Regions from separate parts of the Microbacterium sp. C448 genome, predicted to be linked through region 2. Evidence: predicted binding sites of a transcription regulator. Region 2 holds the regulator's gene; the other holds the start of a gene.
What was found. The regulator HspR, encoded in region 2, represses chaperone genes until heat shock. The targets are predictions, from matches to a motif close to AAGTTGAGTCNNNNNGACTCAACTT.
Positions count from the first base shown of each region.

Region 1: a site for HspR is predicted at 1,669-1,693, ahead of MIC448_RS06835 (Hsp20/alpha crystallin family protein). Genes of this name have one in related genera too.

Region 1 is NZ_HG779659.1:1,454-9,743, forward strand. Features, by position in the region: gene MIC448_RS06825 (CoA-acylating methylmalonate-semialdehyde dehydrogenase) at 1-337, opposite strand, end outside; gene MIC448_RS06830 (zinc-binding dehydrogenase) at 334-1,509, opposite strand; gene MIC448_RS06835 (Hsp20/alpha crystallin family protein) at 1,761-2,225, shown strand; gene MIC448_RS06840 (MarR family winged helix-turn-helix transcriptional regulator) at 2,291-2,725, opposite strand; gene MIC448_RS06845 (DUF2207 domain-containing protein) at 2,795-4,636, shown strand; gene MIC448_RS06850 (HNH endonuclease signature motif containing protein) at 4,664-6,148, opposite strand; gene MIC448_RS06855 (putative glycolipid-binding domain-containing protein) at 6,575-7,066, shown strand; gene MIC448_RS06860 (response regulator transcription factor) at 7,079-7,750, opposite strand; gene MIC448_RS06865 (GlsB/YeaQ/YmgE family stress response membrane protein) at 7,890-8,177, shown strand.
Region 2 is NZ_HG779785.1:8,617-16,906, forward strand. Features, by position in the region: gene MIC448_RS14095 (glycosyltransferase) at 1-1,132, opposite strand, end outside; gene MIC448_RS14100 (glycosyltransferase) at 1,142-2,290, opposite strand; gene MIC448_RS14105 (hypothetical protein) at 2,540-3,133, shown strand; gene MIC448_RS14110 (LON peptidase substrate-binding domain-containing protein) at 3,212-3,838, shown strand; gene MIC448_RS14115 (DUF2252 domain-containing protein) at 3,880-5,241, shown strand; gene MIC448_RS14120 (heat shock protein transcriptional repressor HspR) at 5,317-5,751, opposite strand; gene MIC448_RS14125 (DnaJ C-terminal domain-containing protein) at 5,771-6,760, opposite strand; gene MIC448_RS14130 (nucleotide exchange factor GrpE) at 6,772-7,413, opposite strand; gene dnaK (molecular chaperone DnaK) at 7,417-8,290, opposite strand, start outside.

The DNA of each region.
Region 1 (8,290 bases), on a different contig from region 2:
CGAACTCGAGCACCTCCTGGCCGCGCGCGATCTCGCCCAGGGCATCCGAGACGACCTTCCCGTGCTCGGCCGTGATGAGCTCTGCCAGTTCGGGCTTGCGCTGCTCCAGCAGTTCGCGGAACCGGAACAGGATGGCCTGGCGGCGCGCGATCGATGTGTCGCGCCAGGCGGGGAATACGGTCGTTGCGGCCGCCACGGCAGCGTCCACGTCGGCAGGCTCGGCCAGCACGACGGCGCCGCTCTGCTCGCCCGTGGCGGGGTCGTAGACGGTGCCGAGTCGGCGGTCATCGGAGTCGTGGCGCTCGCCATTGATCCAGTGCGGGATGCGCGTGGTCATTGTTCTCGTTTCGTTCGTAGATCGGGTCGGTCCATGACGACGACGGCGCGTCCGGTGATCTCGCCCCGGGCGAGGGCCTGATACGCGGCATCTGCATTGTCGAGGGTGTAGCGGCGCGTGACAAGGCGTGCGGTGTCGAACCCGCCGGCCTCGGCAATGTCGACGACCGCGGGCAGGTCCTCGCGCGTGCGCGCACCGAACGATCCGGTGATCGTGTAGCCGCGGCGAACGAGGGGGGTGATCTCGACCTCGGCGGCCGCGTCGCCGGCCGCGATGCCGATCGCGACCATCCGGCCCCCGTCGGCGAGCAAGCCGATCGCCTGTCGGAAAGTGGCGGGGTGACCGAGCGCCTCGAAGGCGACGTCGACACCCAGACCATGACCCAGACCGCCGGTGATCTCGCGGACGGCGGTGGCGGCATCGGTCTCGCGCGAGTTGACCGTGTGCGTCGCGCCGAGGGCCATGGCGGCCTCGAGTTTGTCGTCGGCGACGTCGATCGCGATGATCGGGTCGGCGCCCGCGGCGCGGGCCATCTGAACGACTCCGCTGCCAACGCCGCCGACCGCGACGATCGCGACCGCTTCGCCCGGTCGGACATCGCCTGCGCGGTGCACGGCACCGTACGCGGTGAAGGCGGCGCATCCGAGGACGGCGGATGTGACGGGGTCGAGGTCGTCCGGCAATCGCGTCAGCGCGGTGATCGGCACGACGGCGTATTCGGCAAGCCCGCCCATCGAGTACATGGCGAGGAAGGAGCCATCCGGCATCGAGAGGCGGCTCTCGCCGTCGTACAGCGTGCCGTTCAGGCGGTTCTGCCCGAAGAACTCCGCGCACAGGTCGTCACGCCCGCGGGAGCAGGCGGGGCAGTCGCCGCAGGGCATGATGAAGGCCCCGATGACCGTGTCGCCGATCGCGAGTCCCGTGGTCGGGGGAGTGTCGTCGCCGAACGCGACGAGCGTGCCGCTGATCTCGTGGCCCATCACCGCCGGCCGGGGAAAGCGCACCTCGCCCTTCATGACGTGCAGGTCGGTGTGGCACACGCCGCACGCGATGACCTTGACGAGCGCCTCTCCCGCCCGCGGCACGGGGCGGGGGACCTCGAGGATCTCGAGCCCCGGTCCATCCGCGCGCAGCACGGCGGCCTTCATCGTTCGGGGCGCTGTGGCAGTCATGGTGATCCTCGACGTCATCGTTCAGGGCTCGTGTTCGCAAGCATGGCAAGTTCACCACGGGCCGGGCAAGGGACGTCGGTGCGGTTGTCGCTGGATGAAAACGTCCGCGGTGGGGGATCGAATTATTGGCACTCTCATACGTCGAGTGCTAATCTTTGATTGTTGAGTCGAGTCGGCTCAACTCCATCAACTCCATACCGAACCCGTTCATCGCCGGACGCGAATCCGGCGCAACAAGGAAGGACACCACCATGGCGACATACGACCCGTTCCGCGACCTCGACCGCCTCGCGACGAGCCTTCTGGATGCGCGGCGAGGCCCCCGTCGCATGCCGATGGACCTCTACCGCGATGGCGACCACTACGTGCTGACCGCCGATCTGCCCGGGATCGACCCGGGGTCGGTGGACATCGACGTCGACGGCCAACTGTTGACGATCCGCGCCGAGCGCACCCTTGCGGCCGGCGACGGCGTCAAGTGGATCACCCGCGAGCGTGAAGCGGCGAGCTTTTTGCGGCAGCTCAACCTCGGTCAGGGAGTCGACACCGACCGCATCTCTGCGAGCTACAACAACGGCGTGCTGTCGGTGACGATCCCCGTCAGCGAGCGCGCCAAGCCACGCAAGATCGAAGTGGCGACGGATGCCGATGCTTCCGTCATCGCAGCGCGCGAGTCGGGAGCTGACTCCTCGGGGCCGCAGCTCATCGAGCAGTAGTCAGAACCGCGTGTACAACGGATGCCGCGCCCTCCGGGGTGCGGCATCCGTATTTTGCGGCGTGCTCAGTCGGTCGTTTCGCGCAGTTTCGCCGTCAGGCCGCGGAGCGCTTCGAGTTCGTCGTCGCTGAGCCGGGACATCCGCTCGGCGATCGTGCGTGCGTGCTGCGTCGCGACGACGCGAAAAGCGGCCGCACCCGTCTCGGTCGCGCGGACGAGCGCACCGCGACCGTCATCGGGGTCGGCGCATTTGGTGACCAGGCCGCGGACCACCATGCGGTCGACGAGGCGAGAGACGGATGGCTGGCTGACGAGCATCCGTGCGGTCACATCGCGCAGTCGCGCGGTCATCTCGGGTCCGCGTGTCACGGTCAACAGCACGTCATACTCGCCCTGTTCGAGGCCGGTGCCGCGGAAGTCGCTGCTGATCTCGGTGAACACCTCGTGCTGCGCGCGGAACAAACTCTCCCACGCTTCAACGGCGAGGCGGCGGTTCGTCATGCCGTACAGGCTACTTGTCCGCGGCCGGTGGCGGGCGGGTCGCGGAGCGCCCGTGTCTAGGCTGGGCCCATGCGTGCATTGCTTCGAACGGGACTGATCGTCGCGATATCGATCGCGATGTCGATCGTCGTCGCTGGAGGAGTCGTCGCGGGGGGAGTGGGCGCCGGTGTTCCCCCGGCGTCCGCCGCGGAGCGGGGTACGGGGTCCGACTTTGCCGCCGCCGTTCCGAGCGATGTCGACGACTTTTCGTTTGCGAGCCTCGACGTCGAATACACCCTGTCCCGGGCCGAAGACGGCACCAGTCGGATGCGGGTGATCGAGACGTTCGTCGCCGTCTTCCCCGAGAGTGATCAGAATCGGGGCATGCGGCGGCTCATCCCGAACAGCTATCTGAACGCACCCCTGTTTCCCTCTCTCGTTTCGGTGACGGACGAGACGGGTGCCGAGAGGCCCGTCGAGACCGACGACGAAGACGACTTCCTCATCGTCACCTCGCGAGCGGATGACTACGTGCATGGCGCGCAGACCTACGTCTTCACCTATGACCTTCAGAACGTCACGCGGGGCTTTGATGACACGGGCGTCGACGAGCTGTACTGGGACGTCAACGGCGAGGAATGGGCGCAACCGTTCGACCGCGTGGATGCGCGCGTGGTGCTCGACGGAGACCTGGCCGAGGCGGCGACCGGCGATGTCGCGTGCTACCAGGGGTCAACCGGCTCGACCGATAACTGCGAGATCGACGTGGCGACCGATGCGGCGGGCGCCGTCGTCTCGGCACGCGCCGATGCCTTGGCGCCGCGCCAGACGATGACGATTGCGGTTGCCTTCGAGCCCGGCACGTTCGCCGCGTTCGATTCGTCGCCCTTTGCTTCACCGGTCGGATGGTTGCAGGGCGGGGCGACGCTCGTCGCTGTGCTGGCCGTGGTCTGGGCCGCGGTCATCCGTCGCCGTCGGCTGCGTGACGACCCGGGCCGGCCGACGGTGATCGCCGAGTACGACCCACCGCCAGGCCTCGACGCGCTCGAGTCCGCGGTGCTGTGGGGCGCGCAGACCAAGGGCATTCCGGCGGAGGTGCTGGAGCAGGCGATCGCGGGCTCGATTCGAATCGTCGAGGGCGAGCGCAAATGGGGCAGTCAGACATTCGAGCTCGAGCTCGTCAACCGTTCGCTGGCTGACGAGAACGGCCGCGAGCTGCTTGACGGGATGTTCCCCGACGGGAAGACGACGTTCACGCTCGGCAAGAGCGACGCGCGGGTGTCGCGCACGGCGCAGAAGATCCTGAAGGAGGCGGATGCGACGCTGGCCGCGATGGGTGTGCGGCGCGAGGTGCCGGGAATCGTGCGAGCGCGGCCGATCCTCGTCGGAGTCCTTGCGGCGGTCGCGTCGGTGATTCTGGGCGTTGTCGGTCTCGAGGGTGGGATCACCCCCGCCTGGTCTGTTCCGCTGCTCGTCGCGGCGCCCATCCTCGCGATCACGGCGGGTGTGCTGGTCTCGCGCCGGCCCCTGACCTCGCGCGGTGCGGAACTGCGCGACCACCTCGCCGGGGTGAAGGTGTTCATCGAGTGGGCGGAGGCTGACCGCATCCGGATGCTGCAGTCGCCGCAGGGAGCCGAGCGCACGTCGATCGCCGTCGACGATCCGCGACAGATGATCAGGCTGTACGAGCGTCTGCTGCCCTACGCCGTGGTGTTCGGCCAGGAGAAGAAGTGGGCCGAACACATCGTCGTCTACTACGGCGACTCCACGCCCGGCTGGTACTACGGCACGAGTGCTTTCAGTGCGGCCGCTTTCTCGTCGAGCATCTCTTCCCTGTCGACGAGCTCGTCGACGGCATCCACCTCGGGTGGATCGTCCGGCGGCGGTTCCGCGGGCGGTGGTGGCGGCGGCGGTGGCGGCGGCGGGGTTTAGGTCCTAGCCCGGCCTCTATCCCTGCCCTCACCCCGGCCGCGCGCGTCTACCTCGCCGATGCCCGTGTGGGTGCACCGGGCGCCAGGGCCTGTGGGCTTCGACCCAGGCCGGTGCGCGGGTTTCGGGCACTCCGTCGCGCATGCGCACCTCCCATCCGCTCGTCTCGAGGGTGCGGTGATGGAACCAGCACAAGAGCACGCCGTTGTCGGTGTGCGTCGGTCCGCCGCGGGCGTGGTCGGTCGCGTGATGGACCTCGCACCAGGCCGAGGGGACGTGGCATCCCGGGATGACGCATCCGCCGTCCCTCGCGATGATCGCGCGCCGCTGGTGCGCCGTGAAGACGCGCTGTGGTCCGCCGAGTTCGATGATGCGGCCGTTGGCGTCGAGAACAAGGCGCTGGATGCCACCGGAACACGCAACCTGTCGAGCGAACGTAGCGGGAATCGGCTGGGCAACCGCGTCGGCGCCCATGTCGTCGCTCAGGTGCGCGGCGTCGAGTAAGCCGAAGCCGTCGCGACGCTCGAGTTCGGAGGCGCTGATCGTGACGAGCAGCGTCGGTGCGCTGCCGCCGATCGAGGGCGACTCGGCCGCGCGCGCTGCCACCCCGAGGATCGCCGCGAGAGCGTCGTGCTGCCGCTGCGCCCGGGTGCGCGAGTCATCCCCCGCGTGCGCGGCGTCGTGCGCGCCGGCCGTGTCCTCAGTGAAAGCAGGGCGGCCGCGGTCTGCCACGCGCGGGCTGATCTGGGCGTCGAAGAGTCGCTGCAACTGCGCTGCAACGTCGATCGTCAGCGCGCCCGAGAGGGGAGTCAGGCCGTCGCGCTCGCGGCCGAGGGTCAGGCCTCGACGCCGCATGGTGCGGTCGGGGTCGGGGAGGACGCCGTCAGGATCCAGGTACAGCGCCCAGAGCTTCGCCTGCATGCGGATCTCGTCGGCTGCGGCCGGTGGTGCGCCGTCGGGCGCGGTGCCCGTGGCGGCCGCAACCAACTCGCCCTCGGCGGCCGCGACCGCCTCCGCCCCGCACCGTTCGGTCAGGGAAGAAAGGGTGCCGGTGATGGCGACCAGCGAATCGATTCCCAGCTCGCCGGCGCTGAACGCCACCCGCGCCGCGGGAAAGTCTGAGGGAAGAGTTTCACCCGCGAGGCCGAACCTCGGCGCTATGTGCGCGCCGAGTCGCAACCGAGTCCGCGCCGTCGCGCCCGACACCGAACACAACCGCTCGAGGAGTTCAGCCGGGTTGCGGCATCCGAGACACGAGCTCAGCCCCTCCGCTCCTCGCTCGGGACCAGACCTGCGTCCGACCTCCGCGGCCGCGAGCGTTCGCAGCGCATCCGCCCGCCTGCCCAGTTCTTCCGCGGCGCGCGTGAGCTCCAGGAGCTCGTCGTCGGGCAACAGGGTCAACTGATTCCGTTTGGGGAGTACGTGCGCGTCGAGCAGGGCGGATGCCTCTGCCACACCAGCCCGCAGCGTCGTGCCGAGGGATGCCTCGGTATCGCGGGGTGCGGTCGTGAACATGCCTCCAGAGTCCCATCAACCACCGACATCGACGGCGACGAAAGACCTGGTCAGCGGCGGGATCTGTGGATAACTCTGGGTGACTCTCCCTGTGAAGGAGCGAATGCGCGCCGCGGCACGCAGGCAGATCGCGGACGGCAAGAGTAAGGGCCGGTCAGAGAGGCTTCTGACCGGCCCTTGTCCCTTGCACCAAGAGTGTCCTGCAATCACATGTCGGTAGCTGCCACAGCAAACAACTTCCGTGCTTGCACTCTATAACGGCGAGGTAACGACAAGCAAGGTTTCCCGTTATCTATCTGTGATGTTTTCGTCGAGCTAGATTCGCCTCATGAGGCTGACACCATTGCCTCCCGCCGGGAGCTGGAATCACCAGGGGCTGCGGGTCGGCTTCGAGGTTGCGTTCTTCCGTGATGTGCGGGTCATCGTTTGACGGGGCACACAACGGCGAACGAGTCGGGCGCCCTGTGGTCGGTCGGCTACGACCTGACCGTGGATCCTTCGTGGACGACGGTCTCGGTGCGAGCGTCTCGCCTGGGTGCTCAGGGGACGGGCGAGACGACGGTGACGCGTGACGCGCAGGGTCATTGGATCGTCGACGGGACGCAGCGCCCGGACCTCGACGGATGCGTTGACGTGGACTTCGAGTCATCCGCTGTCACCAATACACTCCCCATTCATCGGCTCGACTTCGTCGTCGGAGCCAGCGTCGACGTGCCCGCGGCTTTCGTTCGCGCCGATGACCTTCGGGTGGAACGCCTGGAGCAGCGATACACCCTGGTCGGGACCACGCCCGACCGGTTGCTGTTCCACTACGAGTCATCGACGTTCGATTTCGCGTGCGACATCCCGTTCGACCGTGCGGGGCTCGTCGTGGAGTATCCCGGTATCGCCGTTCGGACCCCTACCGGGCGCGGGTGAGCGCGGCGCGAGTCACGGCCCGCCCATCCAATGGTCGATCCGGTGAGTGTCGGGGGTGAATCCGTGGGCGACGCCATACAGCACGGCCTGAGTGCGGCTCGTCGCGCCGATCTTGCGGTAGACGGATCGGATGTATGACTTCACCGTGTTCGGGCTCAGGTAGGTGAGGCTCGCGACCTCGGCGTTGCTCTTGCCCTGGGTGATGAGCGCGAGAATCTCGGACTCGCGGTCGGTGATGCCCTCGAGTCGTCCCGGCCAGTCGAGCCCCGGCGCGCTGGGCGCCCGGCGGCCCTGATTGCTGATCACGAGTTCACCCGCGTGCACCGCCTCGATCGCCGCGACGAGCTGCGGTGCCGTCAAGGTCTTCGAGAGGTATCCATCCACCCCCTGGCGCCGAGCCGATTCGATGAGTTCGGGATGGAAGTTCCAGGTGTACATGACGACGCGACGGGCGCTGGGGTTCTTGATGAGCTCGGAGATCTCGTGATGGTCGGACTCGGGCTGCGCAAAAGAGTCGTACAGCACGACATCAACCGAGTCGCTCACCCCCCTGTTCGCGTCGATCTGGGCGACCAGAACTCGATCACGGTATTCGTCGAACAGATGCGCCAGCCCTTTCAACACCACGTCGTAGTCGTCGACGAGGGCGACGGTGATGGGGCGCGAGGCCGGGGATGAGGGCATGCTCGAGCTTTACACCCCCAGGGGTGTGCCGCCACACCCTGAGGGGTGATGAAGTCAGGTGTTGTCGCGAATTGCGGCATCCCGCGCATCGAATGGTGCGCGTCCACCACGCCTCTCGGCGTCGAGAAGAGGAGCAACCATGCTCGGTCTCATCATCAGCATCATCGTCATCGGCCTCATCGCCGGATTCATCGCTCGCGCCGTGGTTCCTGGCAAACAGGACATGAGCATCCTCATGACCATCGTCCTGGGAATCGTCGGTTCGTTCGTGGGTGGATTCCTCGGCTTCCTGCTCTTCGGGCAGGACGCCGCCGACGGCTTCTTCCAGCCGGCCGGAATCATCGGTTCCATCATCGGCGCGATCATCGCGCTGCTGATCTACGTCATGGTCAGGGGTCGTGGCGCCTCAGCGCGTCGCCGCGGCTGATCCGCAGCGCGTCCGTGCGCATCCGGTCGCGATCCACGTCGTCGTCCGGACACAAGTGAGGGCCGGTCAGAGAGGCTTCTGACCGGCCCTTGTCCCTTGCACCAAGAGTGTCC
Region 2 (8,290 bases):
CCTCCAACACTGGGCGCGGGTCGCGCACCAGCGTCGTCAGCAGTTGCGCCATAGCGCGAACGTCGGGGCCTGACGCACGGATGCCCGACAGCTCCGTACCTTCCGTCAAAGCGGGGTCGACGTAGAAGATCCCCCGCCGAGCCTCGAGGGCCTCGACGATGGTCACCGGCTGATTGTCGAACCCGAACGACGTCAGGGCGATGAGATGGGCCCCGCGCATCCGCTCCTGCACCGCCTCGCGTGGCAGGCGCCCGAGGAATCGCACCGGAGCGTCATCGACGCGTTGCTCCGCGGCGGCCCGCAACGGACCCTCGCCCACGATCTCGACTTCGAAGCTGCCGGGATTCACCACGGCGGCGGTCTGCACCACGGCGTCGATCCATTCGATCAGGCGCTTTTCGGCAACTAATCGGCCGACCCAGAGGATGCGCAGCGGCGGGCCGACCTCGGTCAGCGGCTCGCCCACGGGTCCGGGCGTAACGGCGTTCGGCACGACCCGCACCGTCCGCACTCCCGCGTCACGAAGTCTTTCGGCCTGGTGGGCGGAGGGTGAGACGACGACATCCACCCGCAGGGCGAGCGAGAGTGTCAGGTTGCGCAGCGCCGAATCGACGGGGGCCGGAGCGAGTTCCGCGCGCGTTGTGGGAAATCCGCGGAGCCACCGCCCGAAGGCACGGACCGTGGCGCCGAGCACCCGGCCGAATCCCTGAGGCATGTCCGCGCGCCAGAAGAACGTGTGCACGGTCTGGACGGTGCGGATGCCTCGAGCCCGCGCGACCGAGACGGCACCAGCCGAGAGCCCGAATTCGGAGTGGACATGCACGACGTCGATGTCGCGTTCCGCGAACTCATCCGCCAACCGGGTCCGCAGGCGTTGGGTGTTGCGGATCACCGGGAGCTGGACACCCGGCAGCGTCACCCAGGCTCGCACGGCGATCACGTCACCGCCCTCGTCCTGCCAGCGGCGCAGGGCTCCCCCGTCCGCGCGGCGCGAGGCGGGGGCGACGACGACGACCTCGTGTCCGCGATCGCGCAGAAGACGCGCTTCGTCCAGGAACGCGCTCTGCGCACCGCCCAGGTAGTCGAGCGAGTAGTCGCACACCAACGCCACCCGGCGTGCCGCAACGCTCACCGGGTCGCCTCAGTCCTCGACCGGCTGGCCCCGGTACAGCGACTCGAACGTGCGCAGCGTCCGGTCGATGTCGTGGATGCGCACACCCTCGAGCGAGGCCTCCTGCATCCGGCGCCGCTCGTCGGGTGCGGCCGTCAGCACCGTGGTGAGCTTCGCGGCCAGGTCGGCGGCCGACGCGGGGTCGAAGAGGTAACCGTTCTCGCCGTCATGCACCAGGTGCGGCAGCGCCATCGCGTCGGCCGCGACGACGGGCAGGCCCGAGGCCATCGCCTCCATCGTGGCGATCGACTGCAACTCTGCCACCGAGGGCATCGCGAAGACGCTGGCCCGCGAGTACAGCGCCCGCAGCTCCTCTTCCTCAACACGACCGTGGAACGTCACGCGGTCGGCGAGTCCGAGCCGTTCGGCGAGCTGTTCGAGGTGCTTGCGCTGGTCGCCGCCGCCGACGATGTCGACCTGCACATCGAGCGCGGGGTCGAGGGTGACGATCGCCTCGAGGAGCAGGTCGATCTGCTTCTCGCGCGTCAGCCGGCCCACGAACAGCACGCGATTGCGATCGCGCGGGGTCAGGTCGGGGCGATAATTCGACGCGGCAATACCGCAACTGATCGGCACGACGCCCGTGATGTTTATCGCGGCTTCGAGGAAGTTCGCGGCGTTGCGGGTGGGCGTCGTCACCGCAGACGTCATCTGGAACGTGCGGTTGGCGTCCGCCCACGCCCACTTCACCAGCAGGGCATCCATCCACGCCGGCAGAGTTGTGTGATCGAGGATGTTCTCGGGCATGACGTGGTTCGTCGCAACGACCGGGATGCCCCGCTTGGCGGCCTCCCGCGTCAGGCCCCGCCCGATCACGATGTGGGACTGGATGTGGACCACATCCGGCTTCACGGCGTCGAGCACCTGTCGGGCGTAGTGCTTGGTGCGCCACGGCCAGACGAATCGCAGCCAGTCGTGCGGGGGCCAACGCACCGACGGCAGACGATGCACCGTCATCGGTTCACCCTCGATGATCTCGATTCCGGGCGCCTTGCGGCGATACGCCTGATTCGGTGCCACCACGTGCACGTCGTGGCCGCGCTGCACGAGGCCCGCAGCGAGTCGCTCACTGAAACGGGCGGCCCCGTTGACGTCGGGGAAGAAGGTGTCGCAGCCCATCACGATGGTCAGCGGGCGTGCGGAAGCGTTCGCATCCCCGGCGGGCGCCGCTGAGGCTGACTCGCGAGGGACGCCGTGGGTCTCGGGGGAGCTCACGGGATGCTGGGTGCCAATCTGTGCGGCGGAACGGGGTCGCACGGTCGGGTGCTGCGCGCCGCCCACTCTACCCGAGCGCCCTCTGACCGCCCGGGCCCACGCGCCGGGCGGATGATCGTGCGGATGCCCAGGCATCCGTCCTACTGTGGGGGCATGGCGAGACTGCAGGCCGATGCCGATCCGAACCGCTGGGTGGCGGTGACGGGATCCCTCGGCTGGCGGGGTCGGCGCCACCGCAAGGCCGCGATCGGAATGCTGTTGTCGCAGGCCAACCGGGCGATGGGTGCGACGGAGCGGCCCTCTTCCGGGTTCGCCGCGTGGGCGATGAGCCAGGCCGCTCCCCTGCTCATGCGACGCGCCGAGGGCCGCGTACTCGTGTGGGTGTGGAAGTCCGATCCCGAACTCGTCGTGATGTTGGCGCAGGTGCAAGAGGCGACGGCGCAACTGCGCACGGCCCGCGCCATGATGCCGATGGAGTACGACGACACCGAATCGTTCCGCGGCACCTACCTCGGGATCGGCGAGAGGCTCGTGATGGACCTGCCGCCCGACGAGCGGACCCCTCCCTTTGCGACATACACGTGGGACACCGGGACGCACTTCGTGACGGTCAACGCCGTGTGCAGCGATCGCACGCGGTTCGGAACGGTGCTGCCCGCGATCGACGAGGTGGCCCGAAGCATCCGACTCGTTGACGACATGACGGTGGGCGAGGGCGCGCAGACGCTCCGGATCGACCCCGCCTGATCCCGCGCCGGCGTTTTGCTCGGGGCGGATCGAGGCGGAGCCGCCCCCACCCCCTCGAACCGATGGCACGCTGAGAGCATGGCGATCATGCCGATGTTTCCGCTCGAGTCGGTGCTCATGCCGGGCATGCCGCTTCCCCTGCGCATCTTCGAACCGCGGTATCTGGCGATGTTCGCCGACATCATGACCGGAGACGCGGAGTTCGGCGTGGTGCTCATCGAGCGCGGAACCGAGGTCGGCGGCGGCGACCAGCGCTTTCCCATCGGGACGGTCGCGCACGTTCGGGCGTACTACGCGTTGGAGAGTTCGACAATGGCCGTCGCCGGCGGCGGCCGCCGCATCGAGGTCGTGCGCTGGCTGGATCACGACACGTACCCGCTGGCGGAGGTGCGGGATCTGCCGGCGCTGGAGTGGAGGCCGGGTCTCGCCGACAGACACCGGCAGACGGAGCGCTGCGTCCGGAGACTGCTCGCGACGGCCTCCGAATACGTCGATGTGCCGTGGTCCGTCGATGAAGAGCTGGCCGACGATCCCGTGACCGCGGCCTGGCAGCTCGCAGGGATCGCCCCGATCCAGACGATCGACCGATACGCGCTGCTCGGATCGACGTCGCTGACCCAGCTCTTCGACCGGATCGAGGGCTTCTGTGCCGAGGCGGAGGAGCTGATCCGCCTGACCGCGTCGCCGTTCGAACTCGACGATTGAGCATCCGCCGGCCGCACGCTCTCTGACGGCATGATGGGCTCATGAGCGCTGCCGATTCTTCAGCCGGTCCCCCGTGGACCCCGCCCCCCTCGCGCGAGAGCTACGCTCAGGCTGGTCGATCCGCACGTTCACGCATTCCCCGCGCCGCGCTCTCGACGCTCACGACGACGGGTCGCGACCCGCTCGGCATTCTGGCCGAGCAGAATGAACCCCGCGTTCCCGAACTCGTGCCCATACGCCGGGAACGGATGGCCGCGAGCCCCTTCGCGTTCTACCGGGGCGCGGCGGCGGTCATGGCTGCGGACCTCGCGCGAGACCCGCACTCGGGCATCCTGGTCGGCTCGTCGGGCGATGCGCACGTCGCCAACTTCGGCTTCTACGCAAGCCCCCTTCGCACCCTCGTCTTCGACCTGAACGACTTCGACGAGGCCGCCTGGGCTCCCTGGGAGTGGGACGTCAAGCGGCTGGTTGCGAGCGTCATCATCGCGGGGCAGGACACGGGCCGCGATGAAGCGGTGGTGAGGGAGACTGCCCTCGCCACGGTCAAGAGATACGCCAAATCGCTCTCCTCCGGGCGTCGTCACAGCCCCCTGCACCGCTACTACGAGCACTTCGACGCTCAGGCGGGACTCGAGGCCATGGACGCGGCGTCGGCCAACGCCTTGCGCGCCGCCATTCGGGACGCACAGAAGCGCACCTCGGAGCGCGCCGCTCGCCGACTGACCGAGGTGATCGATGGGCGCGTGACGTTCGTCGAGCAGGCCCCGACGATGACGCACGTCTCGGACGAGATCGAGGAGGGACTGCACCGGTTCATCGCCGACTACCTCGCCTCCGCAAACGTCGATGTGCGCATGGTCGTGCAGCAGTACGTCGCGTCCGACATGGCCCGCCGCGTCGTGGGCGTCGGCAGCGTCGGCACGCGGTGCTTCCTGACGGCGTTCCAGGACGGAGACGGCAATCTCCTGCTGTTGCAGGCGAAGCAGGCGGGGCAGAGCGTCCTGGCCCAGTACGGCGGCATCCGCCAGCCGACAAGTCTGACCCAGCACATCGACCTCAACGGAGAGGGCGCGCGCGTCGTGGCCATGCAACGCATCCTGCAGGCGGTGTCGGACCCGTTCCTCGGTCATCTGCGCGCGAACGGCAACGACTACTACGTGCGCCAGTTCCACGACATGAAGGGCGGTATCGACATCGAGACGCTCGAGGATCGACCGTTCCGTCGCTACGCGCAGGCGTGCGCGATCGTGCTCGCCCGCGCGCACGGCCAGTCGCCGGCCGCACCCGAAGTGGCCGGCTACATCGGCGGGGGCCGCGCCGTCGCGGAGGCGATCGTCGACTGGTCGTACGCCTACGCCGAGCTATCCCGCCAGGATCACGCGGCCTTCGCCGCCCAGTCCTGAGCCGCATACAGCGCGCGAAACTTCAGCTATGTCTGAAAAAGCACGGCAAAACGAGACAAAGCTGAAGTTTCGCGCTCAGTCTTCGGGATGCCCCGGGCGCCAGAGCACGATGTCGGTCGCGCGACGCACGCGCTTGCCGTGGCGGAGCGTGATGACCGCACCCGCCGTGCCGGCCGCGAAAACACGCGCGCCGGGGCGATTCTGCACCTCAGCCCGAACACGCGACTCGAGCTCGCGCACCTGACGTCTAAGCGTCCGCACGTCTTCTTCGAGCTCGAGGATGCGCGCGATCGCCGGAAGGCTCATGCCCTCGGACGACAGGCGCGCGACCTCTCGCAGCTGCTCGACGTGACGCGTCGAGTACCGCCGCGAACCGCCCTGCGTGCGGGCGGGGACGACGAGTCCCAGCCGGTCGTACTGGCGCAGGGTCTGAGGATGCATCGCCGAGAGTTCGGCAGCGACCGCGATCGCGAAGATCGGAGCATCCTCGTCGATCTCTTCGCCGCGCATCCCATTCATCATGAGCGCCCTAACCCCGCGCCCTGGCCATCAGGTCGGCACGCGGGTTCTCTTTCGGCTCCAGCTCGTGGAACCGCTCGAGCGCCTCACGGGCCGCATCGTCCAGATGAGCGGGAACGGCCACCTGGACCTCGGCGAGCAGATCACCGGTGCCCTTCTGGGTCTGCACGCCGCGTCCCTTGACGCGCAGCACGCGACCCGAGGGCGTGCCGGGGGCGACCCGCAGCTTGACGGGATCGCCACCGAGCGTCGGAACCTCGATCGTGGCGCCGAGCGCCGCCTCTGTGAACGTCACGGGCACGGTTACCCGCAGGTTCAGGCCGTCGCGCGTGAAGACGGGGTGCGGCCTGACCGTGACCTGCACGACGATGTCGCCCGTCTCCCCGCCATCGGGCGAGGGTCGCCCGCGTCCGCGCAGACGGATCTTCTGCCCGTCCGCGACACCCGCGGGGATCTTGACCTTGAACGGGCTGCCGTCCTCACCCTGCAGGGTGATGGTCTCGCCCTTGGTCGCCGTGACGAAGTCGACCGTCGTGCGCGCCGTCATATCTGCGCCGCGCGTCGGTCCGCCGTAGCCACGGAAACCACCGGATGTCTGACCGAACCGGCCGGATCCGAAGGACCCGCCCGCGCCCTGATGGTTGAACATCGAAAAAATGTCGTCGAAATCCGGGGCCTGCTGCCCGCCGCGACCCTGGCCGAACCGGCTGAAGACGTCTTCGAAGCCCTGACTTTGGCCGCCACCCGCGGTGAAGCGAGCACCCGAACCCATGGCGCGGATCTGGTCGTACTCTTCTCGCTGCCCGGCGTCCGAGAGCACCGAGTACGCCTCGCTGATCTCTTTGAACTTCGCCTCGGCCTTCGCATCGCCCTGGTTGGAATCGGGGTGATACGTGCGCGCAAGCTTGCGGTAGGCCTTCTTCAAGTCGGCCGGCGTGACGTCTTTCGAGACGCCGAGCACACCGTAGAAGTCCCTGTCGAACCAGTCCTGGCTAGCCATCGCCGCTCCGTCTACTCTGCCGGCACGGCGACGACGACCTTGGCGGGCCGCAGTTCCACCGAGCCGAGCCGGTAACCGACCTCGACGACCTCGAGCACCGTCGGCACCTCCGTGCCCGCGATGGGCTGCTGGAAGATCGCCTCGTGCACCTGGGGGTCGAAAGCCTCGCCGGCAGAACCGAACGAGGTCACGCCGAGCCGCTCAGCCACCGTACGGATCTTCTCGCCGATCGCCGAGAACGGTGTGCCCTCTTGCAGGTCGCCGTGCTTCGCGGCGCGGTCGAGATCATCGAGCACCGGCAGAAGGCCCTTGGCGGCCTCGCCCTTCGCCCGTTCGATCTCGCGCTCGCGCTGCTCTTCCGTGCGGCGGCGGTAGTTGGCGTACTCCGCCTGCAGCCGCTTGAGGTCGCCCAACAGGGCCGACTCGAGATCGGCGAGCACGGCTTCTTGAGCTGCAGCATCCGCGTTCTGCGGCGCACCCAGGATGTCGTCGAGCGTCAGCTCGTCGGCCTGGGCGTTCGAGCCATCCTGCGACGTACCGTCCTGCGACACCCCATCCTGCGACACGGGGCCGGAGGACTGCTCCTCCGGCCCCTGCGTGCCATCAGGACCGGCGCCCTGCCCCTCGGGGCGTTCGTCGTCCTTGTTTGCCATGTCCTACTGCTTCTTCTCGTCTTCGTCGTCCACGACCTCGGCGTCAATGACGTCCTCTTCCGGGTTCGGCGTCTCGCCGTTGCCCGGGTCGGTCGCGTCAGGGTCGGTCCCTGAGCCCGTCGAATCGCCCGCCGCCTGCGACGAGGCGTAGATGGCTTCGCCGAGCTTGCCCTGGCTCGCGTTGAGCGTGTCGAACGCGGACTTCACGGCCTCGTCGTCATCGCCGGCGAGGGCCGTCTTCAGCGCATCGACGTCGGCCTGCACCGACGACTTGACGTCCTCGGGCAGCTTGTCGGCGTTGTCCTGGATGAGCTTCTCGATGGAGTACGAGAGCGTCTCGGCCTGGTTGCGGACCTCGGCGAACTCGCGGCGCTTCTTGTCCTCCGCGGCGTGCTCCTCGGCCTCGCGCACCATGCGCTCGATGTCCTCCTTGGGTAGCGACGAGCCACCCGTGATGGTCATCGACTGCTCCTTGCCGGTGCCCTTGTCCTTGGCGGACACGTGCACGATTCCGTTGGCGTCCAGGTCGAAGGTGACCTCGACCTGCGGGATGCCACGGGGCGCGGGAGCGATTCCGGTGAGCTCGAACGTTCCGAGCGGCTTGTTGTCGCGCGTGAACTCACGCTCGCCCTGGAAGACCTGGATCGCCACGGACGGCTGGTTGTCGTCGGCCGTGGTGAAGGTCTCGCTGCGCTTGGTCGGGATGGCCGTGTTGCGCTCGATGAGCTTCGTCATGATGCCACCCTTGGTCTCGATACCGAGGCTCAGGGGGGTCACGTCGATGAGCAGAACGTCCTTGCGCTCACCCTTCAGCACACCGGCCTGCAGGGCGGCGCCGACGGCGACGACCTCGTCCGGGTTGACGCCCTTGTTGGCT